Regions from separate parts of the Pseudomonas sp. PME37.24/025 genome, predicted to be linked through region 2. Evidence: predicted binding sites of a transcription regulator. Region 2 holds the regulator's gene; each other region holds the start of a gene.
What was found. The regulator sigma-54, encoded in region 2, starts transcription at its own class of promoters, with help from an activator protein. The targets are predictions, from matches to a motif close to ANTGGCATNNANNTTGCTNT.
Positions count from the first base shown of each region.

Region 1: flgB (flagellar basal body rod protein FlgB) is a predicted target of sigma-54. The motif match lies at 4,597-4,616, and genes of this name have one in related genera.
Region 3: glnA (glutamate--ammonia ligase) is a predicted target of sigma-54. The motif match lies at 3,099-3,118, and genes of this name have one in related genera.
Region 4: ACZ3HH_RS14675 (CmpA/NrtA family ABC transporter substrate-binding protein) is a predicted target of sigma-54. The motif match lies at 4,260-4,279, and genes of this name have one in related genera.

Region 1 is NZ_JBVHNK010000009.1:153,743-161,134, forward strand. It holds gene ACZ3HH_RS17700 (flagellar brake protein) at 1-486, opposite strand, end outside; gene ACZ3HH_RS17705 (flagella synthesis protein FlgN) at 575-1,042, opposite strand; gene flgM (flagellar biosynthesis anti-sigma factor FlgM) at 1,090-1,416, opposite strand; gene flgA (flagellar basal body P-ring formation chaperone FlgA) at 1,595-2,356, opposite strand; gene ACZ3HH_RS17720 (chemotaxis protein CheV) at 2,437-3,369, shown strand; gene cheR (protein-glutamate O-methyltransferase CheR) at 3,416-4,243, shown strand; gene flgB (flagellar basal body rod protein FlgB) at 4,659-5,066, shown strand; gene flgC (flagellar basal body rod protein FlgC) at 5,070-5,513, shown strand; gene flgD (flagellar hook assembly protein FlgD) at 5,529-6,218, shown strand; gene flgE (flagellar hook protein FlgE) at 6,250-7,392, shown strand, end outside.
Region 2 is NZ_JBVHNK010000012.1:121,272-128,663, reverse strand. It holds gene ACZ3HH_RS21990 (ZIP family metal transporter) at 1-77, shown strand, start outside; gene ACZ3HH_RS21985 (HPr family phosphocarrier protein) at 270-545, opposite strand; gene rapZ (RNase adapter RapZ) at 561-1,418, opposite strand; gene ptsN (PTS IIA-like nitrogen regulatory protein PtsN) at 1,421-1,885, opposite strand; gene hpf (ribosome hibernation-promoting factor, HPF/YfiA family) at 1,898-2,206, opposite strand; gene ACZ3HH_RS21965 (RNA polymerase factor sigma-54) at 2,286-3,779, opposite strand; gene lptB (LPS export ABC transporter ATP-binding protein) at 3,964-4,689, opposite strand; gene lptA (lipopolysaccharide transport periplasmic protein LptA) at 4,689-5,237, opposite strand; gene lptC (LPS export ABC transporter periplasmic protein LptC) at 5,224-5,796, opposite strand; gene ACZ3HH_RS21945 (KdsC family phosphatase) at 5,804-6,328, opposite strand; gene ACZ3HH_RS21940 (KpsF/GutQ family sugar-phosphate isomerase) at 6,328-7,302, opposite strand.
Region 3 is NZ_JBVHNK010000002.1:219,050-226,441, forward strand. It holds gene ACZ3HH_RS04245 (DUF4124 domain-containing protein) at 1-309, opposite strand, end outside; gene ACZ3HH_RS04250 (DUF4124 domain-containing protein) at 306-821, opposite strand; gene ACZ3HH_RS04255 (chorismate mutase) at 914-1,462, opposite strand; gene glnA (glutamate--ammonia ligase) at 1,596-3,002, opposite strand; gene thiI (tRNA uracil 4-sulfurtransferase ThiI) at 3,333-4,787, shown strand; gene typA (translational GTPase TypA) at 4,927-6,747, shown strand; gene ACZ3HH_RS04275 (YkgJ family cysteine cluster protein) at 6,964-7,392, opposite strand, start outside.
Region 4 is NZ_JBVHNK010000007.1:198,248-205,639, reverse strand. It holds gene ACZ3HH_RS14690 (protein kinase domain-containing protein) at 1-722, opposite strand, end outside; gene ACZ3HH_RS14685 (nitrate/nitrite transporter) at 730-1,941, opposite strand; gene ACZ3HH_RS14680 (ANTAR domain-containing response regulator) at 2,336-2,911, opposite strand; gene ACZ3HH_RS14675 (CmpA/NrtA family ABC transporter substrate-binding protein) at 2,927-4,138, opposite strand; gene ACZ3HH_RS14670 (quinone-dependent dihydroorotate dehydrogenase) at 4,369-5,388, shown strand; gene rmf (ribosome modulation factor) at 5,689-5,904, opposite strand; gene rlmKL (bifunctional 23S rRNA (guanine(2069)-N(7))-methyltransferase RlmK/23S rRNA (guanine(2445)-N(2))-methyltransferase RlmL) at 6,433-7,392, shown strand, end outside.

The DNA of each region.
Region 1 (7,392 bases), on a different contig from region 2:
GGTGGCGGAGATGTCCAGCAGTTTGCCGTTGATGGGCGACTTGAGTTTGTCGCCCCCCAGTTCGACATTGACCAGTTGTGCCAGCTTCAACGCAGCGCGAAAAGCATTGCGGCGCTGGTGGTAAACCACCTCATCGGGCAGCGCGCCACGGTAGCAGCGGCCATCGCCGGATTCGTCGATGGTCAGCGGGCCATTGCTTTCCCAGGCGATGCGTACACCGTCGTGAAAGCCTTCGACCTTGAACGGTTCGCCAGCCAGCAGATAGCGTTCGCCGTCGCGCGGGATCATTTCGTCCAGGGCGATCATGTTGCTGTCACGGTCGATGTCCACCAGATAACTCTGGAAGCGCTGGCTGCGCTCATGGAACGTGATGATCAGCGGGTCATGGCTGTCTTGCAGCTGACGCAGATTGCCGGAGATTTCCAGGGGCGTGGTGAGCACCTTGGGTGGCTGCGGAGCATCTTCCGCGCTTAAGGCATTGGACACGGGGTATCAATCTCCAGACAAATATGACTACTAGCCAGCATTCTGCCAGCATGTTTCGCGTCTTGATAGGGCGTGCTCATTGAAAGGCTCAAGCCTGACTGAGCGGGCGTGGTTTTGCGAGTTTGGAGGTTGAACCGCGGGCATCGTAGAGCGCTGGCGGCTCGCCGCCGGTGAGGATTTTCAGCTGGTTGGCCGTGGCGGCCTGCTGCACCAGAATCGACTGGCCATTGTTGACATTGGCGGCCTGACACTGGGCCAGGAGGTCGGTCAGTACGTCGCTCTGTGCCAGCAACTGGTCACCAATGCTCGAATGGCTGGCAAGTTGCTCCAGGCCCTGGCGATTGGTTGGCAGGTTGAGGCTGGCGAGGATTTCACTGCGTTTGCGGCCATGCTGCTCAAGCAAAATGATCAATGCCTGTTTCTGCGCCAGAATCTCTTCGAGCAGTGGCATGTCGCGACCGTGCAGCGCGAGGGACTCGGTTTGCAGCAGCTCCAGCAGGTGTTGCGCCGGGGCAAAGTCGTCGATGATCAGTTGCAGTAAATTAGTGTCGTGCATGGCTGGCCTTGGGTTTTAAGCGTCCAAAAGCCGGCGCGGGCCGTGGCCTAGCGCTGGGCTTCGAAGTTGAGCAGTTTGCTGGCTACACGGTTGCTGTCGACTTTATAGCTGCCATCGGCAATCGCTGCTTTCAACTCGGCCACGCGGGCTTTGTCGACTGCAGGCTGATCGCGCAGCTTGTCAGTGACCTTCTGCAACTGTTGAGCCTCATTGCTGAGGTGTACCGATTCCCCGCTTTTGGTGGTACTGGCCTGTTCGGCCGGGGTATTCAGCGGCGCGGATTGGCCGGCTTCGGCGGTTTCCTTCGCTGCGCTGGTACGTGTACTGCCCGTAAGTGACGAGGAGCTGTTTAAACGACTGAAATCGATGACCATGACAAAAAACCTCTGGGTATTTGGACGCTTGCCATGTTTTCGGCTCTTCCCCGGAAAACTTTAGGCCCATTTATCAATGAGCTTGCATGCGCCAGCGTGTCTTCCGCATGCGGCACAGTTTAGGGAACAGCCAGGCTCGGCGCCATATTTTCACGAACAGAGATCCCTACATGGCCGCTCACATAGAAACTTCCACCTGGCCGGGCGCGGTGACTTGCGCCTTGATGACCCGCTGGGAGTTAAGGTTTTTCACGCGAATCTGTTCGCTCATGCCGCCATCGGATAGCGCTTCACCCGGCATGCGTACACTGAGCGTACCACTGCGGGCGGTAATCACCACCTGATCGCCCTTGCGAATGACTTCCGCCTGTTCGAGGTGCACCAGGGTAATGACCTGATCGGCGACCATTGGTCGGGTAAGTTTCTGTCCGATCGCCTGATCCACGGAGGTCAGAAAACCCTGATTTATCAGGCTGATATCACGTTCGCGCAGGGTCACGTCCTGAGGCTCGATAATCCCTGTGCGCTTGAGGGGGCGGGTGGTGGTCACGATGTCGCGAAACAGCCGTACTTGAGCGGGTACGAAGACTGTCCAGGGGGATGCGCCCTCGCAGCGAACCTTGACCGTGACCCGGCCCAGAGGCCTGGCGGGGCTCTCGAGGGTGGCTGTCAATTCCTTGTCGCACATGGGCATGCGCAGGCGTGGATCGAGCTGGTTGACCTCGATCTCGTAGCGCCCTTGTGTTTGACTCGTGGCCAGATAGTCTTCTACGGTGAATTCAAGAAAGCCCTGAGTGACGCCGATAAGCATGTCAGGCAAGGTAACCGCGTCAGCAAGGGCAGGGCTGCCAGCGTTGAACAGGCAAACGGCCGACAACACGCCGCGCAATCTGCGGCAGGTTGATGTCAGGCGTCGAAAAAATGTCGGTTCTGTGTTCATAAGAGTTAAAAAGCAAGCGCCGTGCCGTTTAGTGATGAATGTGCGTCGCAACACACTTAGCGTTGGTGTAGGAGTCTGGCATGGCTGGTGTAATGGATTCGGTGAACCAGCGCACGCAACTGGTAGGGCAGAATCGCCTTGAGCTGTTGTTGTTCCGTCTCGACGGCCAGCAGCTGTATGGGATCAACGTATTCAAGGTTCGTGAGGTGCTGCAATGCCCCAAGCTGACCCTGATGCCCAAGTCCAGTCCTGTCGTGTGCGGTGTGGCAAATATTCGGGGGGCGACCATTCCGATTCTGGATCTGGCGATGGCGACCGGTTCCGGAGCGCTGAAAGATCAAAGCAATCCCTTCGTGATCATCACGGAGTACAACACCAAGACCCAGGGTTTCCTGGTGCGCTCGGTGGAGCGCATCGTCAACATGAACTGGGAAGAGATTCATCCGCCACCCAAGGGCACCGGGCGCGACCACTACCTGACGGCTGTGACTCGGGTCGACAACCAGTTAGTCGAAATCATCGACGTCGAGAAGGTGCTGGCGGAAGTGGCGCCGACACCGGAAGCGATTTCGGTGGGCGTGGTGGATGTCGAGACTCAGCACAAGGCGTTGTCCTTGCGCGTGCTGACGGTCGATGACTCATCGGTGGCGCGCAAGCAAGTCACGCGTTGTCTGCAAACGATCGGCGTCGAAGTGGTGGCGTTGAACGACGGTCGGCAAGCGCTGGATTACCTGCGCAAGCTGGTCGATGAGGGCAAGAAGCCGGAAGACGAGTTCCTGATGATGATCTCCGACATCGAGATGCCGGAGATGGACGGGTACACCCTGACGGCCGAGATCCGCGCCGACCCGCGCATGCAAAAGCTTCATATCATCCTGCACACTTCGTTGTCGGGTGTGTTCAATCAGGCGATGGTCAAGAAAGTCGGTGCCGATGACTTCCTGGCCAAGTTCCGTCCTGATGACTTGGCATCCCGGGTGGTCGACCGGATCAAAGCAGCAGATATCAGCTAGGGGCGCTTTGCCCCTGGCGGTCAACACGATTTAAGAGGCCGCATCATTGTCTACGGGTAATTTGGATTTCGAACAGTTCCGGGTCTTCCTGGAAAAAGCCTGTGGCATTTTGCTCGGTGAAAACAAGCAATACCTGGTCTCGAGCCGTCTCAACAAACTGATGGAACAGCAGGGCATCAAATCGCTGGGTGAATTGGTTCAGCGCATCCAGACCCAACCGCGCAGCGGTTTGCGCGAGCTAGTGGTGGATGCCATGACCACCAACGAAACCCTGTGGTTTCGTGACACCTATCCGTTTGAAGTCTTGAAGAACAAGGTATTGCCTGAGTCGATCAAGGCAAGCCCCGGACAGCGCCTGCGGATCTGGTCGGCGGCGTGTTCGTCGGGTCAGGAACCGTATTCGCTGTCGATGTCCATCGATGAGTTCGAGCGGGTCAACATGGGCCAGCTGAAGATGGGCGTGCAGATCGTTGCCACGGACCTGTCCGGCACCATGCTGACCAACTGCAAGACCGGTGAATACGACAGCCTGGCCATCGGTCGCGGTCTGTCGCCCGAGCGCCTTCAGCGTTACTTCGACCCGAAAGGGCCGGGACGCTGGGCCATCAAGGCACCGATCAAGAGTCGCGTGGAATTTCGCTCGTTCAACCTGCTCGACAGCTACGCGAGCCTGGGCAAGTTCGACATCGTGTTTTGCCGCAACGTGCTGATTTACTTCTCCGCCGAGGTGAAGAAAGACATCCTGTTGCGCATCCACAGCACGCTCAAGCCCGGCGGCTATCTGTTCCTTGGCGCGTCCGAAGCGCTGAACGGTTTGCCGGATCATTATCAAATGGTCCAGTGCAGCCCGGGGATCATTTACAAGGCGAAGTGATTCGTTGCTTCATCAAAAAACGGGAGTCCTCAGGGGCTCCCGTTTTTTTGTGCCTGATGATTTCGCAAGTCCACCGTCATCCCGCTGTGGGAGCGAACTGTGGCGAGGGGGCTTGCCCCCGTTGGGCTGCGAAGCAGACCTAAAATCTCTGATGTAGCAAAAATCCTGTGAGTGCTACGCACTCAAACGGGGGCAAGCCCCCTCGCCACAGTCCGTTCCCACAGGGTCAGTTGTTGTTCTGGCGATTGGTGATAAGCGGCAGAAAAGCGGCAGGCGGCGGAAATCGGTTGCCGCTTTTCTGGCATTGCCGCCTTGCCACCGCGCGCAAAGCCCCGGTTTACGGGCTTTTTTGAATTGGCACGCCGCTTGCTATATCCATCGTACGAAAAATCAGGTCACCCGAAGGTTTCCCGACATGAGCATCAGCTTCGATAAAGCGCTCGGTATCCACGAACAAGCCTTGGGCTTCCGCGCTCAGCGTGCCGAAGTCCTGGCCAACAACATCGCCAACGCCGATACCCCGAACTACAAGGCTCGGGATCTGGACTTCTCGAAAGTGCTCGCCGAGCAGAACGAGAAAACCAAAAACGGCAAGTTCGCCTTGAACATGACCAACAGCCGTCATATCGAAGCTGAAGGCATGGGCAGCGGCGATGAGTCGCTGATGTATCGCACGCCGATGCAACCGTCGATTGACCAGAACACCGTGGACGCCCAGCTGGAACAGTCGAACTACGCGGAAAACGCGGTCAACTTCCAGGCCAGCTTCACCCTGCTCAACAGTAAATTCAAAGGGCTCGTGTCAGCCCTGCGCGGAGAGTAATCCATGTCCCTATCCAGTGTTTTCAACATTGCCGGTAGCGGCATGAGTGCGCAAACCACGCGCCTGAACACCGTGGCCTCGAACATCGCCAACGCCGAGACCGTCTCGTCGAGCATCGACCAGACCTACCGTGCCCGTCACCCGGTGTTCGCCACCATGTTCCAGGGTGGCCAGAGCGGCGGCAGCGATTCGCTGTTCCAGAACCAGGACGCGGCCGGTCAAGGCGTGCAAGTGCTGGGCGTGGTCGAAGACCAGAGCAACCTTGAAGCGCGCTACGAGCCGAACCATCCGGCCGCCGATGCCAAGGGCTACGTCTACTACCCGAACGTCAACGTCGTCGAAGAAATGGCCGACATGATTTCCGCGAGCCGTTCGTTCCAGACCAACGCCGAAATGATGAACACCGCCAAAACCATGATGCAGAAGGTCCTGACCCTCGGTCAGTGATAAGGGGCGATTCATATGAGCGTTATCAGCGATGTTCTGGCCAGCTCTTCGGTCCAGACCCCTACCACCAAAGACAGCCTGACCTCGGCCGCTACCGGCGGCCAGGCGCTGGGCAAGGATGCGTTCCTGCAATTGCTGGTGACTCAGCTGAAAAACCAGAACCCGCTCGATCCTCAGGACAACAGCGCGTTCGTGGCCCAGCTGGCGCAGTTCAGTAGCCTGGAAGGTATCACCACGCTGAACGACACTGTCAGCGGTATTGCGGGCAACTACAACTCGTCGCAAGCCTTGCAGGCTTCTTCGCTGGTGGGGCGTTCGGTCGTCGCGCAGACCGACAAAACGGTGGTTGACACCTCCAAGAGCCTCAACGGTACCGTCGTGGTACCGACATCGGTTTCCGCGGCCACCGTCAAGATCACCAACTCTGCAGGCACGACCATCCGCACCCTCGACCTGGGCAGCCAAAGCGCCGGCAACGCCAGTTTCATCTGGGACGGCAAGGACGATGCGGGTGTGGTGGCACCGGCGGGTACTTACACCTTTGGCGCGACGACCACCATCGACGGCACGAACACCTCACTGATTACTTACCTGCCGGCAACGGTCAACAGCGTGACCATCAGCCAGACCGGCGGTGAGTTGATGCTGAACCTGGCAGGCATGGGCAGCGTTGCCCTGTCCAAAGTTCAAACCATTGGTATATAGAGCCGACTAGCACGGCACAAAGGAGTGGAATATGTCTTTCAATATCGGCCTTAGCGGTCTCTATGCAGCCAACAAGCAACTGGACGTGACCGGCAACAACATCGCCAACGTCGCGACCACCGGTTTCAAATCGTCCCGTGCAGAATTCGAAGACGTGTACTCAGCCACTCGCCTGGGTACCGGCAGCAAGACCATTGGTAATGGCGTGCGTCTGGCCAACGTTTCCCAGCAGTTCAGCCAGGGCGACGTGAACAACACCGGCAACGTGCTCGACATGGGCATCCAGGGCAACGGCTTCTTCATCCTCAGCGACAACGGTTCCCTGAGCTACACCCGTGCCGGTGCGTTCAAGACCGATGCTGAAAACTATGTGGTTGATAACAACGGCAACCGTCTGCAGGGTTATGGCGTCGACTCCAATGGCAAGATCATCAACGGTGTGTTGACCGATTTGAAGATTGATACTTCGAGTCTGAAACCGAACCCGACGACCAAGGTTGATCAGACGATGAACCTGAACTCGGCTGAAACAACACCGACGGTGACGCCGTTCAGTCCTACCGATACCAACAGCTATAACAAGACCATTTCTACCAAGGTCTACGATAGCCAGGGTAACGAGCACACCATGGATCAGTACTACGTGAAAACGGGTACCAACGCTTGGCGTGTTCACACTTACATGGACGGTCGTTCCCCGGCCAACCCTGCAACCACGCCTCCAGTGGCGATCACCGCCGACATCACATTCAACTCCAACGGCAGCATCAATACGCTGACGGCGGGTGCTGGCTGGACCCAGACTGGCAACACGTTGACCATGACCGGTTGGGTGCCTGGTGCCGTGACCAACGCCGCAACGACTCCTGTGACCTGGGGCCCGAACGGTTCCGTCGCGGCCACGGGTGGTATTGCGTTCAACATGGCGTTGACCACCTCTTACAACTCGCCAACCGCTCGTACCGCCCAATTCCAGGACGGCTACGCCACCGGCCAGATCTCCAGCCTGACCATCGACGCCAGCGGCGTCATGACCGCCAACTTCAGCAACCAGCAAACCAAGGCCATCGGCCAGGTAGCGGTCGCCAGCTTCGCCAACGAGCAAGGCTTGCAGCCAGTGGGCGGTACCCGCTGGAAAGAAACCTTTGCGTCCGGCGTGGCCGGCGTCGATGCG
Region 2 (7,392 bases):
GTCACGACAAACTGGCCAGCCTTGGGTTGCTGATCGGATTTTGTCTGATGATGGTGATGGATACAGCGTTGGCTTGAGGTGCACAGATTTAGCGAAGAGGTGCTTTTGTGGCGAGGGAGCTTGCTCCCGCTCGGCTGCGGAGCAGTCGTGAAAGCAGCGAATGCGGTTATGTTTGTGTACAAGGGTGGCAATTTTGGGGCCGCTTCGCAGCCCCGCGGGAGCAAGCTCCCTCGCCACAAGAGCCCGCTCGATAGAGGCGCTGTTTATTCTTATTCGCCTTCGTCGAAGAAGTTGTTGATCAACGCCACCAGTGCGTCCAGCGCTTCCTGTTCCTGCTCACCTTCGGTACTCAGGTGGATTTTGGTGCCCTTGCCAGCGGCGAGCATCATCATGGCCATGATGCTTTTGCCATCGACCGTGGTCTCTGACGTGCGGCCTACTCTGATCGTGCAATCCGGAAATTGACCGGCAACCCCGACGAACTTGGCAGACGCGCGGGCATGCAGGCCCAGCTTGTTGATGATTTCGATTTCCAGAGCAGGCATCGCGATGTGAATCCTTTAGCTGAGGTCGCGGTGGCGGACCTGGACGTTCTTCAGGGTTTTTTGCAGGACCTGACCCAGACGTTCGGTCAGGTAGACAGAGCGGTGATGCCCGCCGGTGCAGCCAATGGCAATGGTGACATAGGCGCGGTTGCTGGCGGCAAAGCGGGGCAGCCACTTGAGCAGGTAGGAGGAAATGTCCTGGAACATCTCTTCGACATCCGGCTGCGCCGCTAGGTACTCGGCCACCGGTTGATCGAGCCCGGACTGTGCCCGTAGCTCCGGCTTCCAGTAAGGGTTGGGCAGGCAGCGCACGTCGAACACCAGATCGGCGTCCACCGGCATGCCTCGCTTGAAGCCGAAAGATTCCACCAGGAACGCAGTGCCCGGTTCCGGCTGATTCAGCAGGCGCAACTTGATGGTATCGCGCAGCTGATACAGGTTCAGATTGGTGGTGTTGACCTTGAGGTCAGCCAGATCGGCAATCGGCCCCAGCAGATTGGTTTCGTCCTGTATTGCCTCCGCCAGCGAGCGATTGGCGCTGCTCAGCGGGTGACGACGGCGGGTTTCCGAAAAGCGTTTGAGCAAGGTCTCTTCGTCGGCGTCCAGATACAGCACATCGCACTGTATATGCCGGCTGCGGACCTCTTCCAGCAATTCGGGGAACCGTGACAGGTGGCTTGGCAGGTTGCGGGCATCGATGGATACGGCCACCAGCGGTTGTGCCAGTTCGGTGTGAATCAGCGCGCGTTCGGCCAGTTCCGGCAGCAAGCCGGCAGGCAGGTTGTCGATGCAGTAATAGCCGTTGTCCTCGAGAACATCGAGGGCGGTGCTTTTACCTGAGCCGGAGCGGCCACTGACAATGATCAGGCGCATGATTAGTGACCGTTCTGCTCGTCCAGGACAACCTGATACAAGGCTTCGTTGCTCGGGGCGCTGCGCAGTTTTTCACGCACTTCCTTGCGATCCAGCATGCTGGCGATCTGGCGGAGCAATTCCAGGTGTGCATCGGTGGCGGCTTCCGGGACCAGCAGCACAAACAGCAGGTCAACCGGGGCGCCGTCAATGGCGTCGAAATCGATAGGGGCTTCCAGGTGCAACAGCGCACTGATTGGCGAGGTGCAGCCTTTAAGCCGGCAGTGGGGAATGGCGATGCCGTTGCCGAAACCGGTAGAACCGAGTTTCTCACGGGCAATCAGGGCCTCGAAGACGTCCTGCATTTCCAGATCCGGTACTTCGCGGTGGATGAGGTTGGCAATTTGCTCGAGGGCTTTCTTTTTACTGCCACCCGGCGCGTTCACTTGGGAACGGCCGGGGGTCAGGATGGTTTCTAGTCGGATCATGGATTGGGAGTGTTAACGACCGGTCGCGCCCTGGAGGAGGCTCTGGGTCTTTTCCTTATGCTTTTTAAGTTGGCGATCCAGCTTGTCGGTCAGCAGGTCGATGGCGGCATACATGTCCGTATGCTCGGCATTGGCGACCACTTCTCCGCCGGGAATATGCAGCGTGGCTTCGATCTTCTGCAGCAGTTTTTCGACGTTCATCGTGACTTGCACATTGGTGATCTTGTCGAAATGCCTCTCTAATCGGTCGAGTTTTTCGCCGATGTAGGTGCGCAGAGGTTCGGTCACTTCCAGTTGGTGTCCACTGATGTTGACTTGCATACAGCTTCTCCTTCGTTGCCAGTGCATAAAGCGGCAGGCAGAAATGCCTGCCACTGGAACGCTGTGGCGAGCCCGGCGGTTACATCAACCGCTTCCGTTCGCTGGAAGGCGCGATCCCCAGGGATTCGCGGTACTTGGCGACGGTGCGACGGGCTACCTGAATGCCTTGTGCCTCCAGTAAACCAGCGATCTTGCTGTCACTCAACGGCTTTTTCTGATTTTCCGCGGCAACCAGTTTTTTGATGATCGCGCGGATCGCCGTGGACGAGCATTCACCGCCTTCGGAGGTACTGACGTGGCTGGAAAAAAAGTATTTCAGTTCATAGATGCCCCGTGGGGTATGCATGAATTTTTGCGTGGTCACCCGTGAAATCGTCGATTCGTGCATGCCCACCGCTTCGGCGATGTCGTGCAGCACCAGCGGCTTCATGGCTTCGTCACCGTATTCAAGAAAGCCGCGTTGATGCTCGACGATCTGGGTGGCGACTTTCATCAGGGTTTCATTGCGGCTTTGCAGGCTTTTGATGAACCAGCGAGCTTCCTGCAGCTGATTACGCATGAACGTGTTATCAGCGCTGGTATCGGCGCGGCGCACGAAACCGGCGTATTGGGCGTTGACCCGCAGGCGTGGCACCGATTCCTGATTCAGTTCCACCAGCCAGCGCTCGTTGTCCTTGCGCACGATCACGTCGGGAACGACGTATTCGGCTTCGGTGGACTCGATTTGTGAGCCCGGGCGCGGGTTGAGGCTCTGGACCAATTCGATGACCTGACGCAGTTCATCTTCCTTGAGCTTCATGCGGCGCATCAGCTGGCTGTAGTCGCGACTGCCGAGCAGGTCGATGTAATCGGTGACCAGACGCTTGGCCTCGGCCAGCCAAGGGGTCTTGGCGGGCAGCTGACGCAGTTGCAGCAGCAGGCATTCACCGAGGTTGCGGGCGCCGATGCCAGCGGGTTCGAATTGCTGGATGCGGTGCAGGACGGCTTCGATTTCGTCCAGTTCGATGTCCAGTTCCGGGTCGAAGGCTTCGAGGATTTCCTCGAGGGTTTCGTCCAGGTAGCCCTGATTGTTGATGCAGTCGATCAGGGTCACGGCGATCAGGCGATCGGTGTCGGACATCGGTGCCAGGTTCAGTTGCCAGAGCAAATGGCTTTGCAGGCTTTCACCGACCGATGTGCGGGTGGTGAAATCCCACTCGTCGTCATCGTTGCTCGGCAGGCTGCTGGCACTGGTCTGGTAGACGTCTTCCCAGGCCGTGTCGACGGGCAATTCGTTGGGGATGCGCTCGTTCCAGTCGCCTTCCTCAAGGTTATCCACCGTTGGGGCGGTTTCCTGGTAGGAGGGTTCCTGAATGTCGGCGTTGGGTTTCTGTTCGGCGCTATCGGCCAAGGGGTCGGCGTTATCGAAGTCGTCGCCTTCTTCCTGGCGTTCGAGCATCGGATTGGACTCCAGGGCCTCCTGGATTTCCTGTTGCAGGTCCAGGGTCGACAATTGGAGCAGGCGGATGGCCTGTTGCAGCTGCGGTGTCATCGTCAGCTGCTGGCCCATTCTCAAGACTAGCGATGGTTTCATGGCAGGGGCTTAACACCTTATTCGCCGGCGCACATGCGCCATCCACTACAGAGCGCCGAAGCGCCAAACATAAGCAAATTATATGCCCGAAACTGAAGTGTTTGCCTAGAGCGCTGTAACAATAAAAACTTATTGATTTTTTATTGAAGCGAGCGCGCTCTCGGCGACCCGGGCACCTCAGTGCTTACAGGCGGAACTCATGGCCCAGATACACTTCCTTGACCAGTTCATTGGCCAGGATGGTGGCAGAGTCGCCTTCAGCGATCAGTTGGCCATCGTTGACGATGTAGGCGGTTTCGCAGATATCCAGGGTTTCGCGGACGTTGTGGTCCGTAATCAGTACGCCAATGCCTTTGGCTTTGAGGTGATGGATGATCTGCTTGATGTCGCCCACCGAAATCGGGTCCACGCCGGCGAAAGGTTCGTCGAGGAGGATGAATTTCGGATTGGTGGCCAGTGCCCGGGCGATTTCCACGCGGCGGCGTTCACCACCGGACAGGCTCATGCCGAGGTTGTCGCGGATGTGGTGGATGTGAAATTCCTGCAGCAGGCTTTCCAGCTCCTGGCGACGACCAGCCTTGTCGAGTTCCTTGCGGGTCTCGAGGATGGCCATGATGTTGTCGGCCACCGACAGTTTGCGGAAGATCGACGCTTCTTGCGGAAGATAGCCGATACCTGCCTTCGCACGGCCGTGCATCGGCTGGTGGCTGACGTCCAGATCATCGATCAGTACGCGACCCTGATCGGCCTGCACCAGGCCGACAATCATGTAGAAGCAAGTGGTTTTACCGGCACCGTTGGGACCAAGCAGGCCGACGATCTGACCGCTGTCGATGGACAGGCTGACGTCGCGCACGACCTGGCGGCTCTTGTAGCTCTTGGCCAGATGCTGAGCTTTCAGAGTTGCCATTACTGGGCCTTTTGCTCGTCGGTTTTCTTCTTCGGCTGGATCACCATGTCAATGCGAGGACGTGCCTCAGTGACCTTGTTACCCGTGGCGCGACCGGCGCTCGCAAGCTTTTTGACCGTGTCGTAGACGATTTTCTCGCCTTGGGTGACGTTGTTGTCCTTGTCGATGACTTTGGCGCGATCGATCAGCACGACGCGGTTTTGCGAGGCGTGATACTGGATAGTTACGCCGTAGCCCTGAACCGGCTTGGTATCGCCCGCCGTTTGCAGTTGTTCGAAATAGGCGAGGTTGCCCACCGAAGTCACCACGTCGATGTCGCCAGCCGGGGTGCGGGTGATGGTCACGGTGTTGCCGGTAACCTTCATCGAGCCCTGGGTAATGATCACGTCACCTTTATAGGTGGCAACGCCATTCTTGTCGTCCAGTTGGGCATCGTCGGCCTGAATGCGGATAGGCTGCTCTTGATCGTTCGGCAGAGCCCAGGCGCTCACGCTTCCCAGTGCTGCGCCCAGACTGAGCAAAATAGGGAGAGTTTTAACGAGCCTCATACTGTCCTCTTACGTTCGATAGCAGGTGTATCCTGCTTTCTTTCAAGTACGCTTTCATTCCGTTGCCTGTCGATACACCGCCAGCGCCGTCGATTCTAACGGGTTGATCGGTCTGCGCATATTGCTGCTGCGGGAACACTGTCATACGGGTGGTGGTAATCAGGGTTTTGCGGTTTTTTTCGTCGAAACGGGTGATACGTACTGAATCAATCAGCTCGACCTGAGTGCCGTCCGGATTGACTTCACCCTTCTCGCTCTGGACATGCCACGGGAATTCGGTGCCGCGGAACATGTTCAGGTCAGGATTGGTCAGCAACGTCACTTCGGTCGCTTTCAGGTGTTCGACCTTGTCCGACGTCATCTCGTATTGCAGTTTGCCGTCAGGCAGGTACTGCACGCTGTGGGCGTTGACGGCGTAATAGTCGATCGCGCTTTCATCGATCTTCGCCACCGGCTTGTCGAGGAAGCGTTCCGGGCTGATGTTCCAGTAGCCGACCGCCGCAAAAATCGCTGCTATGCAACCGAACACCAGGATGTTGCGAATTTTTTTGCTCAGCATGATGGGCTCACAGGTACGCGGCGTTGGCCGCATCGAGGTGGCCCTGGGCGCGCAGGATCAATTCGCAGAATTCGCGAGCAGCACCCTCGCCACCGCGGGCCTGGGTGATGCCGTGGGCATGTTCGCGCACGAAACTGGCAGCGTTGGCCACCGCCATACCCAGGCCTACGCGGCGAATCACTGGCAGGTCCGGCAGGTCGTCGCCAAGGTAGGCCACTTGTTCATAGCTCAGGTTGAGCTGGGCAAGAAGTTCGTCGAGCACCACCAGTTTGTCTTCGCGACCCTGATAAAGGTGTGGAATACCGAGGTTCTTCGCGCGCCGTTCAACCACTGGGGTCTTGCGGCCGCTGATGATAGCGGTCTGCACGCCGGCGGCCATCAGCATCTTGATGCCCTGGCCGTCGAGGGTGTTGAACGTCTTGAATTCGCTACCGTCTTCGAGGAAGTACAGGCGCCCGTCGGTCAGCACGCCATCAACGTCGAACACCGCCAGTTTGATCTGTTTGCCGCGTTGCAGCAGGTCCGTGCCCATTACATTACTCCCGCACGCAGCAAGTCGTGCATGTTCAAGGCGCCGACCGGACGGTCTTCGCTGTCGACTACTACCAGTGCGTTGATTTTATGGTCTTCCATGATTTTCAGCGCCTCGGCGGCGAGCATCTCGGCGCGTGCGGTCTTGCCGTGGGCTGTCATCACTTCATCAATGGTCGTGCTGTGGATATCAATGGTGCGGTCCAGAGTGCGACGCAGGTCGCCGTCGGTGAAGATCCCGGCAAGTTTTCCATCTGTGCTTAGTACGACGGTCATGCCCAACCCCTTGCGGGTCATTTCCATCAAGGCATCCTTGAGCAGCGTACCGCATGTCACTTGCGGCAATTCGGTGCCGGCATGCATGACATTTTCCACTTTCAGCAACAAGCGGCGGCCAAGGGCACCGCCCGGGTGGGAAAAAGCGAAATCTTCAGCGGTAAAGCCTCGAGCTTCAAGCAAGGCAACGGCGAGAGCATCACCCATGACCAGCGCTGCGGTGGTCGACGAGGTGGGTGCCAGGTTCAGCGGACAGGCTTCGTGTTCGACGCTTACATTGAGGTTGACTTCCGCTGCCTTGGCCAGCGGCGACTCGGGATTGCCGGTCAGGCTGATCATTTGAATGCCCTGGCGCTTGATCAGCGGCAGCAAGGTGACGATTTCGTTGGTGGAACCGGAGTTCGACAGCGCCAGAATGATGTCGTCACGGGTGATCATGCCCATGTCGCCATGGCTGGCCTCGGCCGGGTGCACGAAAAAGGCCGTGGTGCCGGTGCTGGCCAGGGTGGCGGCAATCTTGTTGCCGATGTGCCCCGATTTGCCCATGCCGACCACGACTACGCGGCCTTTGCTGGCCAGAATCATCTCGCAAGCACGTACGAAATCTGCATCGATATGGGGCAGCAAACCTTGTACGGCTTCCAGTTCGAGGCGGATGGTACGTTGTGCTGATTGAATCAGGTCGCTGGATTGGTTCATGTCGGAAATCGAATAGCCTGATGAAAAGGCGGCGATTATAACGGTAATGATCAAAACCCTCACGCAAGTTCGTCGCGGTTTGTCATTACT
Region 3 (7,392 bases), on a different contig from region 2:
GGGTTCGCTGGTAACGCTGACGATCAATTCACCGGCAGTGCTACGGATCGTGGCGTCCGGTTCCGGAACCAGTACGCGAAGCATGTCGTAATGAAACAGGGGTTTGGCCTGGTTTTTCGCGGCCGTCATGGGTGCGGCACCGCTCGGGTTGGCTGACATTCGATTGCTGGTCGCCAGTGGCACACGCTTGGCGTTACGGGTGCCCGGCTGATCGGTGAAAACCCGGTTGCCCTGGGCGTCGAGGTAGGTGAAAACTTCGGCCATTGCCGGCAGGCTGATCAGGCAGGCGACCAACAGCCAGAACCTCAAGGTTTATGCACCCGTTGCACGGTGAAAGTCACGGTGGGGCTCTGTTGCACGACGTTTTGCCCATCGATCACCTGAACCGCGAGGCGGTGTTCGCCTCGATCGATGTTCACCAGTTGCAGAATCGGGACGTTGCTCGGTTGGCCGTAGGGTTGATCGTCCAGTAACAACCTCAAACGATGAGAGCCTTGCAGGCGCGGTTGGATCAATACACCGACAGTGAACGTGCCGTTGTTGGCGCGCAGGGCTTCTTCGGTGGGCAGACCGGTCAGCTCCAGCACCTGATAGGTGCTGTTGGGCTGTTCACTACTGCTGGATTGCGCAGGCGCAACAGGCTCGCTCGGCGGTTGAGTCTCGACGCTGTTGAGCGGTGGCAACTCCACGGGCTGAGCTTTAACGCCATAGGGCGGTTGATTGCTGTAGGCGGTGTTGCCGCTGGCGTCGGTGTACTTGTAGATCTGCGCGGCGGCGGGCAGGGCGATCAGCACAAGCAGGCATAACAACAATGAGCGCATTGCAGGCTTCCATTGGCCGTTGGGCAAGTGTCCGGCCCTGTTCCGTTCATGGCGACAGCATAGAGCACTTCAGCGCACGCCGGCAGACCGGCTCAGCGGCTGGCGCTGCACAGCTCGGCGGTGGCGCGTACCTGGGCAAGCTCGCGCAATGGCGCGTGGTCGCCGGTTTTATTGGCCTTGGCCAGCCACGACGGGCACTGCGGGTCGTTGCGATAAGGGCTGAAATCGGCCAGTTGTTGCAGCAGGCGTTTTTGTAACTGATCAAGTTGTGGGCGGATCTGCCCGACGAGATCGGGGCGAGGATCGTTGGGCGCCTTGCCTTGCGCGTGCCAGTCAGACAGGTGGGCGTATTGCACCAGTTTGTTGGCCTCGATCTGCGCCGAAAAGAACTGTTCGACGGCTTCGTTGCTCAATTTATAGGCAGGTGCCAGGGCGACGGCACCGGCAATGACTTCGCGCTCGCGCTGGCGGTCTTCGACCGGTTTGCCACTGTCCCATTTGCTCAGCGCGACCTGATCGGCAATCGCCAGGCGTTCTTCGATGGTGCCAAGCAACGGGGCGAGGGCGGCGGGGGCTGGGCTGGCAAAAGCGCTGTTGGTCAGCAGGGCGGTGAGCAGGGCAAGGCATGGGCGTAGGCGCATGGGTATCTCGGCTTTATCGGATGAGGGCCATGATGCACGCAACCGGGCATCCGATGACAGACGGTCGCCCATAAAAAAGGCCTCCCGAAGGAGGCCTCTCTTTTGTCACGCCGCGTAGCGCGGCGCTACCGGATCAGCAGCTGTAGTACAGCTCATATTCCAGTGGGTGTACGAAGGTACGAACCTTGATTTCTTCTTCGCTTTTCAGAGCGATGTAAGCGTCGATGAAATCGTCGCTGAAAACGCCGCCTTTGGTCAGGAACGCACGACCTTTGTCCAGCTCTTCCAGGGCTTCTTTCAGGCTGCCGCAAACTTGTGGGATCTCTTTCGCCTCTTCAGGCGGCAGGTCGTACAGGTTTTTGTCAGCTGCGTCGCCAGGGTGGATCTTGTTCTGGATGCCGTCCAGGCCAGCCATCAACAGTGCAGCGAAGCCCAGGTACGGGTTAGCTGCTGGATCCGGGAAGCGAGCTTCGATACGGCGAGCGCGAGGGCTGGACACGTAAGGAATACGGATCGAAGCCGAACGGTTACGAGCCGAGTAGGCCAGCATCACTGGAGCTTCGAAACCTGGGACCAGACGCTTGTAGGAGTTGGTCGACGGGTTGGTGAAGCCGTTCAGAGCCTTACCGTGCTTGATGATGCCGCCGATGAAGTACAGAGCGGTGTCGGACAGGCCGGCATAGCCTTCGCCAGCGAAGGTGTTCTTGCCATCTTTGGCGATGGACAGGTGAACGTGCATACCCGAACCGTTGTCGCCGTACAGAGGCTTAGGCATGAAGGTCGCGGTGCGGCCGTATGCGTCAGCAACGTTGTGTACGCAGTACTTCAGGGTTTGAACTTCGTCAGCCTTGGCAACCAGGGTGTTGAACTTCACGCCGATTTCGTTCTGGCCGGCAGTCGCCACTTCGTGGTGGTGAACTTCGATGACAAGGCCCATTTCTTCCATGGCGTTGCACATGGAGGTACGGATTTCGTGGTCGTGGTCGAACGGCGGAACCGGGAAGTAGCCGCCTTTGACGCCTGGACGGTGGCCTTTGTTGCCGCCTTCCACGTCCTGGTCGGACATCCACGAACCTTGTTCGGAGAAGATTTTGAACATCGAACCGGAGATGTCGGACTTGAATTTCACTTCGTCGAAGATGAAGAACTCAGGCTCTGGACCAACGAATACGGTGTCGCCGATACCGGTCGACTTCAGGTATTCCTCGGCACGCTTGGCGATCGCACGTGGGTCACGGTCGTAGCCTTGCATGGTCGAAGGCTCGATCACGTCGCAAACCAGGATCAGGGTCGGCTCTTCGGTGAACGGGTCGAGAACGGCAGTGCTGTCGTCCGGCATCAGGATCATGTCGGAAGCTTCGATGCCTTTCCAGCCAGCGATGGAGGAACCGTCGAACATTTTGCCTTCTTCGAAGAAAGCTTCATCCAGCCCATCGCGAGCCGGCATGGTCACGTGGTGCTGAGTGCCTTTGGTGTCCGTGAAGCGCAGATCAATCCACTTGACGTCATGATCTTTGATGAGTTGAACCGACTTCGACATAGTGTCCTCCGGGTGGCTTCGGGCTTAGTAGTGGATGCCCTTAGAATGTGGGTGATGCCGGCGCGAATACTCTGCCATGGCAACCTGCCTCACAAGGGAGCAAATTGCATGCCAGTGCCCCACCATGGGTTTTTTGCCCCAATTTCACGCTTATAAAGGTGCAAAGCCTCGAAAAGCGCCAAACCTCGCCCTGTAATGTAGCGTCGAAATCCATAAATGACCCGTTTTGGTGCACGCAAAACCTTCTGTACATTAACTGGTTAAACCTTGAGCAATTTCCGCTATAATCCGCGCCCCCCTTTTTCGGCTGGCCCAGCGCGCGCTGTTTTCATGAAACTAATCGTAAAAGTCTTCCCCGAGATCACCATCAAGAGCCGCCCGGTACGGATGCGTTTCATCCGCCAGTTGGCCAAAAACATCCGTACCGTGCTCCGCGATCTGGACCCGGCCGTGGTGGTGAACGGTGTGTGGGACAATCTCGAGCTGGAAACCCGCGTCAGCGAGCCGAAAGCCCTGAAGGAGATGACCGAGCGCCTGAGCTGCATGCCGGGCATCGCGCATTTCCTGCAGGTCGATGAATACCCGTTGGGCGATTTCGATGACATCGTTGCCAAGTGCAAGCAGCATTTCGGTGATTCGCTGGCCGGGAAGATCTTTTCGGTGCGCTGCAAGCGTGCCGGCAAGCACGAATTCAGCTCCATGGACGTCGAGAAATACGTCGGCAGCCAACTGCGTCGTCAGTGCGGTGCCGCCGGAATCTCGCTCAAAGAGCCTGAAATCGAAGTTCGCATCGAAATTCGCGACAAACGGTTGTTCGTGATCCACAGCCAGCACAACAGCATCGGCGGTTATCCGCTGGGTGCCCTGGAACAGACGCTTGTACTGATGTCCGGTGGCTTCGATTCCACCGTCGCCGCCTACCAGATCATGCGCCGCGGGCTGATGAGCCATTTCTGCTTCTTCAATCTGGGCGGACGTGCCCACGAACTGGGCGTGATGGAAGTCGCGCACTTCATCTGGAAGAAGTACGGCAGCTCCCAACGCGTGTTATTTGTCAGTGTGCCGTTCGAGGAAGTACTGGGAGAAATTCTCGGGAAAGTCGATAACAGTCATATGGGCGTAGTTTTGAAGCGTATGATGTTGCGCGCTGCTTCCCGTATTGCCGATCGGCTGGAGATCGAAGCGCTGGTCACCGGCGAAGCGATTTCCCAGGTGTCGAGCCAGACGTTGCCGAACCTGTCCGTGATCGACTGCGTGACCGACAAGCTGGTCTTGCGCCCGCTGATCGCCAGCCACAAGCAGGACATCATCGACCTGGCCAACGAAATCGGTACTGCCGATTTCGCCAAGCACATGCCGGAATACTGCGGGGTCATCTCGGTGAACCCAAAGACCCACGCCAAGCGTCCACGCGTGGAGCATGAAGAGAAAGAATTCGACATGGCAGTGCTCGAGCGTGCGCTCGAGAACGCCAAACTGGTGCCGATCGATCGCGTGATCGACGAATTGGGCCAGGATTTGCAGATCGAAGAAGTCAGCGAAGCACTGGCGGGCCAGATCATCATCGACATCCGTCACCCGGATGTCGCTGAAGACGAGCCGCTGGAACTCGCTGGCATTGAGGTGCAGACGATGCCGTTTTATGCATTGAACGCTCGTTTCAAGGAACTGGACCCTACTCGCCAGTACCTGTTGTATTGCGACAAAGGCGTGATGAGTCGCCTGCATGCCCACCATTTGCTCAGTGAGGGGCATGCCAATGTGCGCGTTTATCGACCGAGCTAAGTGCCCGGGGCTGTTTGCCTGTGGCCTGCGTCACCGGCCCCCCGACGCCGCCGTCAAGCTGTAACGGCTTTGCCGGACTCTACTGTAAATCGCTGCCAAGACTTGTCAGCACACCGAATCCTCTGATCGAGATACACAAGTGATCGAAAATCTACGCAACATCGCCATCATTGCTCACGTTGACCATGGTAAAACCACCCTGGTAGACAAACTCTTGCGTCAATCCGGCACCCTGGAGCGCAACGAGCTCAACGACGAGCGCGTGATGGACTCCAACGACCAGGAGAAAGAACGCGGTATTACCATTCTGGCGAAAAACACCGCCATCAACTGGAACGGCTACCACATCAACATCGTGGACACCCCGGGCCACGCCGACTTCGGCGGCGAAGTTGAACGCGTAATGTCGATGGTTGACTCCGTTCTGCTGCTGGTTGACGCTCAAGACGGCCCTATGCCGCAAACCCGTTTCGTGACCAAGAAGGCTTTCGAAGCCGGCCTGCGTCCAATCGTGGTCATCAACAAGGTTGACCGTCCAGGCGCGCGTCCGGACTGGGTTCTGGACCAGATCTTCGACCTGTTCGACAACCTCGGTGCTACCGAAGAACAGCTGGACTTCAAAGTCGTCTACGCCTCGGCCCTGAACGGCATTGCCGGTCTGGAACACACCGACATGGCTGAAGACATGACCCCGCTGTACCAGTCGATCGTCGACAACGTACCTGCGCCGAAAGTCGACCGTGACGGTCCGTTCCAGATGCAAATCTCCGCTCTGGACTACAACAGCTTCCTGGGTGTCATCGGCGTTGGCCGTATCGCTCGTGGTCGCATCAAGCCGAACACTCCGGTTGTGGCTATCGATGCTGACGGCAAGAAGCGTAACGGTCGTATCCTGAAGCTGATGGGTCACCACGGCCTGCACCGCATCGACGTTGAAGAAGCAGCTGCCGGCGACATCGTCTGCATCAGCGGCTTCGACCAGCTGTTCATCTCCGACACTCTGTGCGACCCACTGAACGTCGAAGCGATGAAGCCGCTGACCGTTGACGAGCCAACCGTTTCCATGACCTTCCAGGTAAACGACTCGCCTTTCTGCGGTAAAGAAGGCAAGTTCGTCACCAGCCGTAACATCAAGGAACGTCTGGACAAAGAACTGCTCTACAACGTTGCTCTGCGCGTTGAAGAAGGCGACACCGCCGACAAGTTCAAAGTCTCCGGCCGTGGTGAGCTGCACCTCTCGGTACTGATCGAAACCATGCGTCGCGAAGGCTTCGAAATGGGTGTTGGTCGTCCGGAAGTGATCATCCGCATGGTTGACGGCGTCAAGCACGAACCGTACGAAAACGTGACCATCGACCTGCCGGAAGAATCGCAAGGTTCGATCATGGAACAGATCGGTATCCGTAAAGGCGACCTGACCAACATGGTTCCGGATGGCAAGGGCCGTGTGCGCCTTGAGTACAACATCCCGGCTCGTGGCTTGATCGGTTTCCGTAACGAGTTCCTGACCCTGACCTCCGGTGCAGGCATCCTGACCTCGATCTTCGACCGTTACGACGTGATGAAGTCCGGCGACATGTCCGGCCGTCAGAACGGCGTGCTGGTTTCGGTTGCTACCGGTAAGGCTCTGACTTACTCGCTGGAAACCCTGCAAGCTCGCGGCAAACTGTTCCTGGGTCACGGTGAAGACGTGTACGAAGGTCAAATCGTCGGCATCAACAGCCGCGACAACGACCTGGGCGTCAACCCAACCAAAGGCAAGAAGCTCGACAACATGCGTGCTTCGGGTAAAGACGAAACCATCGCTCTGGTTCCGCCTATCCGCTTCACCCTGGAGCAGGCTCTGGAATTCGTTCAAGAAGACGAATTGTGCGAAGTCACTCCTAAGTCCATCCGTCTTCGTAAGAAGATCCTGGGCGAAAGCGAGCGTACCCGCGCTGCCAAGAAAGCCGGTAACTGAGTTTCGACTTAGTTAACGCTTAAAAAAACGCCCCCGACCGCAAGGTCGGGGGCGTTTTTGTTTGTCTGGGGTTTTTGCGGTGTCAGTTCGGGCCCCATCGCGGGCAAGCCCGCTCCCACAGTGATGTGTGGTGTTTACATCATCTGTGTTCGGCGCCGAACCCTGTGGGAGCGGGCTTGCCCGCGATGAGGCCCGGTCAGACAGCGGGATTCTGGATCAGAACTTGTCCAGCGTCCGCGGATTGTTCTCGCGCACCACTTCTTTGGGCTTGTACGCGCAATACCCCGGTCGCGGTCCGATCTTCGGGTGGTTGCGGCAGGTGTCCGGGCGCTTATCATAAATAGTGCACAGACGGCTCTTACGATCCAGGTACAGGCAATCGTTGTTGCTCATGCGCTGAAGGGTGAAGATCTCGGACTTCTGGTTATAGCGCTCGACGATCCCTTCCTTCTGCAAACGCTTGGCGATGTTCTTCGGCGGATCGCCACGCTCGAACTCATCGACGATGCCGATACGGATCAGATCCTTGATCTTGACCTCGACCGGCAAGGTGCAGCAGCTGGACACGCAGGAACCGCACATCGGGGCAGAGTACTTGGCCCAGGTATCGAGGCGATCGATCTCGGCGGCGGCAATCAGGTTGGG
Region 4 (7,392 bases), on a different contig from region 2:
ATCAGTGCGTCGCCAATGCTGGTTTCACCGAGGGCATCGACCCGCACCAGCAGGGCGCTGGCGTTGTCCTGACTGCCGGCCAGATGCGCAGCGCTGACCAGGGTCTGCGCGGCACTGTTCAGGTCAGGCTGATCGCGCAGAATCGCTGCAATGGCGGTGTCGCCCAGCACGGCCCAGATGCCGTCGCTGAGCAGCACGAAACTCTCGTTCAGGCGCAGTTCGCCATCGAGAAAGTCCAGCACCAGGTGTTGATCCAGCCCCAAGGCCCGTTTGAGCACATGCTGCATGCCCGGCTGGTCCCAGACGTGATCCTCACTCACCCGTTGCAGTGTGTCGGCGTGCCAGCGATAAACCCGGCAATCGCCGACATGCGCCAGGGTGAAGCGCCGGCCGCGTATCACCAAGGCACTGACCGTGGTCAGCAGCGGTTGCCCGCCACCGTTAGCCTGCAACCAGCGATTTTGCGCCAGTAGCAGGCGGTCCAGTGCCTGGGCGACGCCCCAGGTTTCCGGGGTGGCGTAGTAGTCCAGCGCCAAGGCCTGCAAGGTCGAGCGGGCCGCGAGACCGCCATCGGCACATTGGCTGACGCCGTCGGCGATGGCGAACAGGTAACCCTTGCTCGCCGCCAGCGCCGGGGCCGGAGTGACCAGGCGCAGAGCGTCCTGGTTCTCCTCGCGGGGGCCGATGGCGCTGTGTTCGGCGAAGCTCAGTTGCAGGCTCATGCAGTCCTCATACCCGTGCAGCGGTGACGGCTGCCGAACCCCAAGTGGTTCTCCAGCGACGTTTCACGCCATGCAGACCGAACCAGGCAAGTACACCGAGGCTTGCGAACAACCACAAGGCCAGTTGATAGCTGCCAGTGCTTTGTTTGATCGCGCCCATGCCGGCCGCCAGTGCGAAGCCACCGATGCCGCCGGCCATGCCGATCAGCCCGGTCATCACACCGATCTCCCGGCGAAAACGCTGTGGGACCAACTGGAATACCGCACCGTTGCCTGCACCCAAACCGAGCATGGTGCAGACGAAAAGTGCCAACGCGGCGTAGGAACTCGGCAGATTGAAACCTACCGTCGCAATACAGATCGCCGCCACGGTGTACATCGCCAGCAGGGTGCGAATCCCGCCGAAGCGATCCGCCAGCGCGCCGCCCAACGGACGCATCAGGCTGCCACCGAACACACAAGCAGCAGTGTAGTAGCCGGCGGTCACCGGGCTCAGGCCGTATTGGTCGTTGAAGTAGCCGGGCAGGGCGCTGGCCAGACCGATGAAGCCACCGAAGGTCACGCTGTAGAAAAACATGAACCACCAGCTGTCCCGGTCACCCAAGGCCTTGAAATAGTCAGACACGGACTTGGCTTTCGGGCGCTCGGGTGCATTTTTGGCCAGCCAGGCGAAGACGATCAAGGTCAGGATCAGCGGGATCAGGGCGAAGCCGAACACGTTGCTCCAGCCAAATGCAGCGGCCAGTACCGGGGCGATCAAGGCCGCGAGGACGGTGCCCGAGTTACCGGCACCGGCGATGCCCATGGCTTTGCCCTGGTGCTGGGGCGGATACCATTGCGAGGCCAACGGCAGGGCGACGGCGAAGGACGCACCGGCCATGCCGAGGAACAGGCCCAGCAACAGCGCTTGCTCGTAACTGTGGATGCCGACTTTCCAGGCGACGAACAGGGCGCAGATGACGATCACCTGGCCGATTATCCCGGCGGTTTTTGGCGACAGACGATCAGCCAGCAGGCCCATCGCAAAGCGCAATACGGCCCCGGCCAGAATCGGCGTGGCCACCACCAGCCCGCGCTGTTGGGTGGTCAGGTGCAGATCAGCAGCGATCTGCACCGCCAAAGGGCCGAGCAGGTACCAGACCATGAAACTCAGATCGAAATAGAGGAAGGCTGCGAACAGTGTCGGGGTATGGCCGGATTTCCAGAAGCTTGAATTCATCGCGCACCTCAGCTGTCAGGCGTATCAAGAAGGAGTCATGAGCTTGCAGGTGGGGCGCCACAATGGCCGCACCACCAGCCCCGGTCTCTGGGGCCAAAACGGAAAAACGCCGCTACCCGATCCGCCAAGGGGGCGAATGAGGTGAGCGACGTCTTTGTCGTAGGTGGGGCAACCGCCGTTGGTTACCTTGCAGGGTTTTACTTAGCGAGATTTGTGCCAACAGGCGGTTGTTGTGGCTATAGAGGTTGTTGTGGCGAGGGAGCTTGCTCCCGCTCGGCTGCGAAGCAGTCGTAAATCCTGCACCCGGTTTGCGTCTGATACACCGGATTGGCTGGTTTTGGGGCTGCTTCGCAGCCCAGCGGGAGCAAGCTCCCTCGCCACAGGAGTGAGGCAGTCAACCCAACAACTCACTCATGGCAATGATCTGCTCCGCCACCTGTATCAGCTTCTGCTGGCGGCTCATGGCCTGGCGGCGCATCAGGGTGTAGGCCTCTTCTTCGTTGCAGTCCTTCATCTTCATCAGTAGCCCCTTGGCCAACTCGATGCGCTTGCGCTCGGCCAGTTGCTGGTCGCGGGCGTGCAGTTGCGCGCGCAGGGCCTGGTCGCTTTCAAAGCGCGCCATGGCCACGTCGAGAATCGGCTGCAAGCGTTGTGCGTGAATGCCTTCGACGATGTAGGCACTGACGCCGGACTTGATTGCCCGGCGCATCACGTCGGGGTCGTGCTCGTCGGTGAACATCACAATCGGCCGTGGTTGGTCACGGGTCACCAGCACCACTTGCTCCATCACATCGCGGCTCGGTGACTCGGTATCGATCAGGATCACGTCCGGGCGCACCGTTTCGACGCGCGCGGGCAGGTCAATGGTCAGGCCGGACTCGTCGATGACCTCGAACCCGGCTTCGGTCAGGGCCGCTTTCAGACGTCCGACTTTTTTCGCAGTGTCATTGATCAGCAGGATACGCAACATATTCGTAGGCTCCTGTCAGCGGCTGGCGAGAAGGGGAGCGCTGTCGCTCATGGCGTGCAGCGTGAAGCTGCGGGCATAGCCGGCCGGGTCCGAACCGTCCCAGACTTTGCCGTCGATCAATTGACTGCTGCGCATTTCCTGACTCCGGGCGGGCACACCGACAGCAGTGGCGGCCTCACGGTATAAGTCTAGTTGCTGGACCTGACGGGCCACGCCGAGGTAATCCGGGTCGTCACGCAGTAAACCCCAACGCCGGAACTGGGTCATGAACCACATGCCGTCGGACAAATACGGAAAATTGACCTCGCCACCACCGTGGAAACGCATGGCGTGCGGGTCTTGCCAGCAATTGCCCAAACCGTCGGCGTAGTCACCGAGCAAGCGTGGTTCGATGCAATCGAGCGGTGCATCCAGATACTCAGGTGCGCTCAACAGTTGCGCGGTGCTGCGGCGATTTTCGCGGCTGGCTTCGATGAATCGGCTGGCTTCGAGGATCGCCATCACCAATGCCCGTGCGGTGTTGGGGTATTGCTCGACAAAGGCGCGGGTGCAGCCGAGGACTTTTTCCGGGTGATCGGGCCAGAGGGTCTGGCTGGTGGCCATCGTAAACCCGAGATTCTGCTGCACCGCACTGGCCGCCCACGGCTCGCCGACACAGAAACCGTCGATGCGTCCGGCTTGCAGGTGCGCGACCATTTGCGGCGGCGGTACCACCACGCTGTCGACATCCTGCAATGGATGAATACCCTGGCTCGCGAGCCAGTAATACAGCCACATAGCGTGGGTGCCCGTAGGAAATGTCTGAGCGAAGGTCAGTTTTGGGCGACTTTGGTGCACGTGCCGGTCCAATGCTTCAGGACTGGTCACGCCCAAGGCCTGCAAGCCGTGGGAGAGGTTGATGCTCTGGCCGTTCTGGTTCAGGCCCATGAGCACGGCCATGTCGGTGGACGCTACGCCGCCGATGCCCAGGTGCACGGCGTAAATCAGGCCGTACAGGCTGTGGGCGGCGTCGAGTTCGCCGCTGACCAGTTTGTCCCGCAGGTTGGCCCATGACGATTGGCGCTTGAGGTTCAGGGTCAGGCCGTACGGTTGGGCGAAGCCCTGAGTGGCCGCGACCACCACTGAGGCGCAGTCGCTCAGGGCCATGAAGCCGAGGTTGATTGCGGTTTTTTCCGGGGCATCGCTGCCATTGACCCAGGCCAGTGGGCCGGTTGATGGTTCGTTCATCGATTTCGCACCTTCCAAAAAAAAAGCGTCGTCCCAAGGCCCTTGCGTGGGCAAAGCCGGGTGACGACGCCATTGTCCTTCCACTCATCCCGCCGTTGGCATGAGTGCTGATGCCTGTGACGGTGCAAGGCATATGCCATCGCTGGCTGATTTTGTTGCGCGCCTCGCGTGAAGCCCTGATGCGCGGCTATAATCGCCGCCTCTCATCGCCAACCGAGTCAAGCCTGCCCATGTACACCCTGGCCCGTCAGCTGCTGTTCAAACTTTCCCCGGAAACCTCCCACGATCTGTCCCTGGACCTGATCGGCGCGGGCGGGCGTTTGGGCCTCAACGGCTTGCTGTGCAAGGCGCCGGCGAAACTGCCGGTAACGGTCATGGGCCTGGAGTTCCCGAACCCAGTGGGGTTGGCGGCCGGTCTGGACAAAAACGGCGCGGCGATCGATGGCTTTGCTCAATTGGGTTTCGGTTTCGTCGAAATCGGCACCATCACGCCGCGTCCGCAACCGGGCAACCCGAAACCACGGATTTTCCGCTTGCCGGACGCCGAGGCGATCATCAACCGCATGGGCTTCAACAACCTCGGCGTCGATCACTTGCTCGCTCGCGTGGCGGCGGCCAAGTACAAGGGCGTGCTGGGCATCAACATCGGCAAGAATTTTGATACGCCAGTTGAACGTGCGGTCGATGACTACCTGATCTGCCTGGACAAGGTCTATGCCCACGCCAGCTACGTGACGGTCAACGTCAGCTCGCCGAACACCCCGGGCCTGCGCAGCCTGCAATTCGGCGACTCGCTCAAGCAGTTGCTCGCTGACCTGGCCACGCGCCGGGCGGAACTGGCCCTGCGTCACGGCAAGCATGTTCCGCTGGCGATCAAAATCGCGCCGGACATGACTGATGAAGAAACCGCCCAAGTCGCCCAAGCGTTGATCGAAACCGGGATGGATGCGGTGATTGCCACCAACACCACCCTGAGCCGTGTTGGCGTAGAAGGCCTGGAACATGGTGACGAGGCGGGCGGATTGTCCGGTGCACCGGTTCGCGACAAGAGCACTCACACGGTGAAGGTGCTGGCGGCGGAACTGGCCGGTCGCTTGCCGATTATTGCCGTTGGCGGCATCACCGAAGGCAAGCACGCGGCTGAGAAAATCGCCGCGGGTGCGAGTTTGGTGCAGCTTTACTCCGGCTTTATCTACAAAGGCCCGGCGCTGATTCGTGAATCGGTGGATGCCATCGCAGCCCTACGCTGAAACCTGGGTAGCCTTGGGTAAAGGCTTTTGTGGCGAGGGAGCTTGCTCCCGTTCGGCTGCAAAGCAGTCGTAAATCCTGCAATCGCGTTTTACCTGATACACCGAGTTGATTGGTTTTTGGGGCCGCTTCGCAGCCCAGCGGGAGCAAGCTCCCTCGCCACAAAAGCCCACCGCAATTTTTGCAGGCATAAAAAAGGGCTCCTCGAAGGAGCCCCTGGGCCGAAGCCCGCCGTCCGGATGGGACGTGCGTGGTTAAGTCGTTGCGTAATCAGATTGTCGTGTCGGAGTGTGTGCCCTGTATTAGCCGACGGCGTGAAGTTCGTTGAGTCTGTGGATTCCCGCAGTGCCGGTCATACCGTCCCAGTTGTCGCCGCGTCCTTCTCGCCAGCCATTGATCCAGGCTTGGCGTACCGACGGTAGAGTAAAAGGGCAAAGCTCACGGGATTTACCACCAACGCCATATTGATATCCGCGCAAAAATGCTCTTTCCAACGGATCACGCTTAAGTCTTCTCATAGGGTGTTTCCCTCACTTGTTGACTGTATGTATCGCGTCGACCTCAATCGAGGTCAGGCAGAAAAATTCTGCCGTTGGTGGCTCGCTGCCGGCGTCGCGAGCCAAGGTGTTGACGCCGTTGCGACGTCAACCTGAGTTGAGTTCTAACCAATGCGTCACATCGAGGGAATGATCGTTTTGTCATAAGAACGTAACCATAAAGATGCTATGGCCATAAGTAACACGATATTTGGCCCGTGTTTATTGGCCAAAGCCCGGTATGATTGGCCCTGCGCTGGAGGATGGAGTAAGCCTTTAACGAGAATGACACCCGTTGCACTCGGGGACTATTCGACGAAGGGTCGACTTATGACATTTTGTTGCATCAACTTTTATATCTGTCCTGGCATCTAAGCTCTTTTAACCCGAGCAGTCAGGGTGGAAGGCACACCTTCGTGCCACGCGGGCGTTCTGTTAGAAAAACGCCTGATTGAAAACCGGATCGGCAATGCGTTGCCGGTTCACTTAGCTAAAGGCTCTGGAATTACCATGTCCGATCGTTTCGAACTCTTCCTCACTTGCCCCAAAGGCCTTGAAGGCCTGCTCATCGAGGAAGCCGTCGGGCTTGGCCTTGAGGAAGCACGTGAGCACACCTCGGCTGTGCGCGGCATGGCCACCATGGAAACCGCCTATCGCCTGTGCCTGTGGTCGCGTCTGGCGAACCGCGTGCTGCTGGTGCTCAAGCGTTTCCCGATGAAGGACGCCGAAGACCTCTACCACGGCGTGCTGGATATCGAGTGGCAAGACCACATGCTCAACGACGGCACCCTGGCCGTCGAATTCAGCGGTCACGGCTCGGGCATCGACAACACCCATTTCGGCGCCTTGAAAGTCAAAGACGCCATCGTCGACAAACTGCGTACTCCGCAAGGCGACCGTCCGTCCATCGACAAGCTCAACCCGGATCTGCGCATTCACCTGCGCCTGGACCGTGGCGAAGCGATTCTTTCTCTCGACCTGTCCGGTCACAGCCTGCACCAGCGCGGTTATCGCTTGCAGCAAGGCGCGGCACCGCTGAAGGAGAACCTCGCGGCGGCGATTCTGATCCGTTCCGGCTGGCCACGAATTGCCGCCGATGGCGGCGCGCTGGCTGACCCGATGTGCGGTGTCGGTACGTTCCTGGTCGAAGCCGCGATGATCGCCGCCGACATGGCGCCGAACCTGCGTCGCGAGCAATGGGGTTTCACCGCCTGGCTCGGTCACGTACCGGCGCTGTGGAAAAAGCTCCACGAAGAAGCCACCGAACGCGCCGCAGCTGGTCTGGCCAAGCCACCGCTGTGGATTCGCGGTTACGAAGCTGACCCGCGCCTGATTCAACCGGGCCGCAATAACGTCGAACGTGCTGGCCTGAGCGAGTGGATCAAGATCTACCAGGGCGAAGTCGCGACGTTCGAGCCGCGCCCGGACCAGAACCAGAAAGGCCTGGTGATCTGCAACCCTCCGTACGGC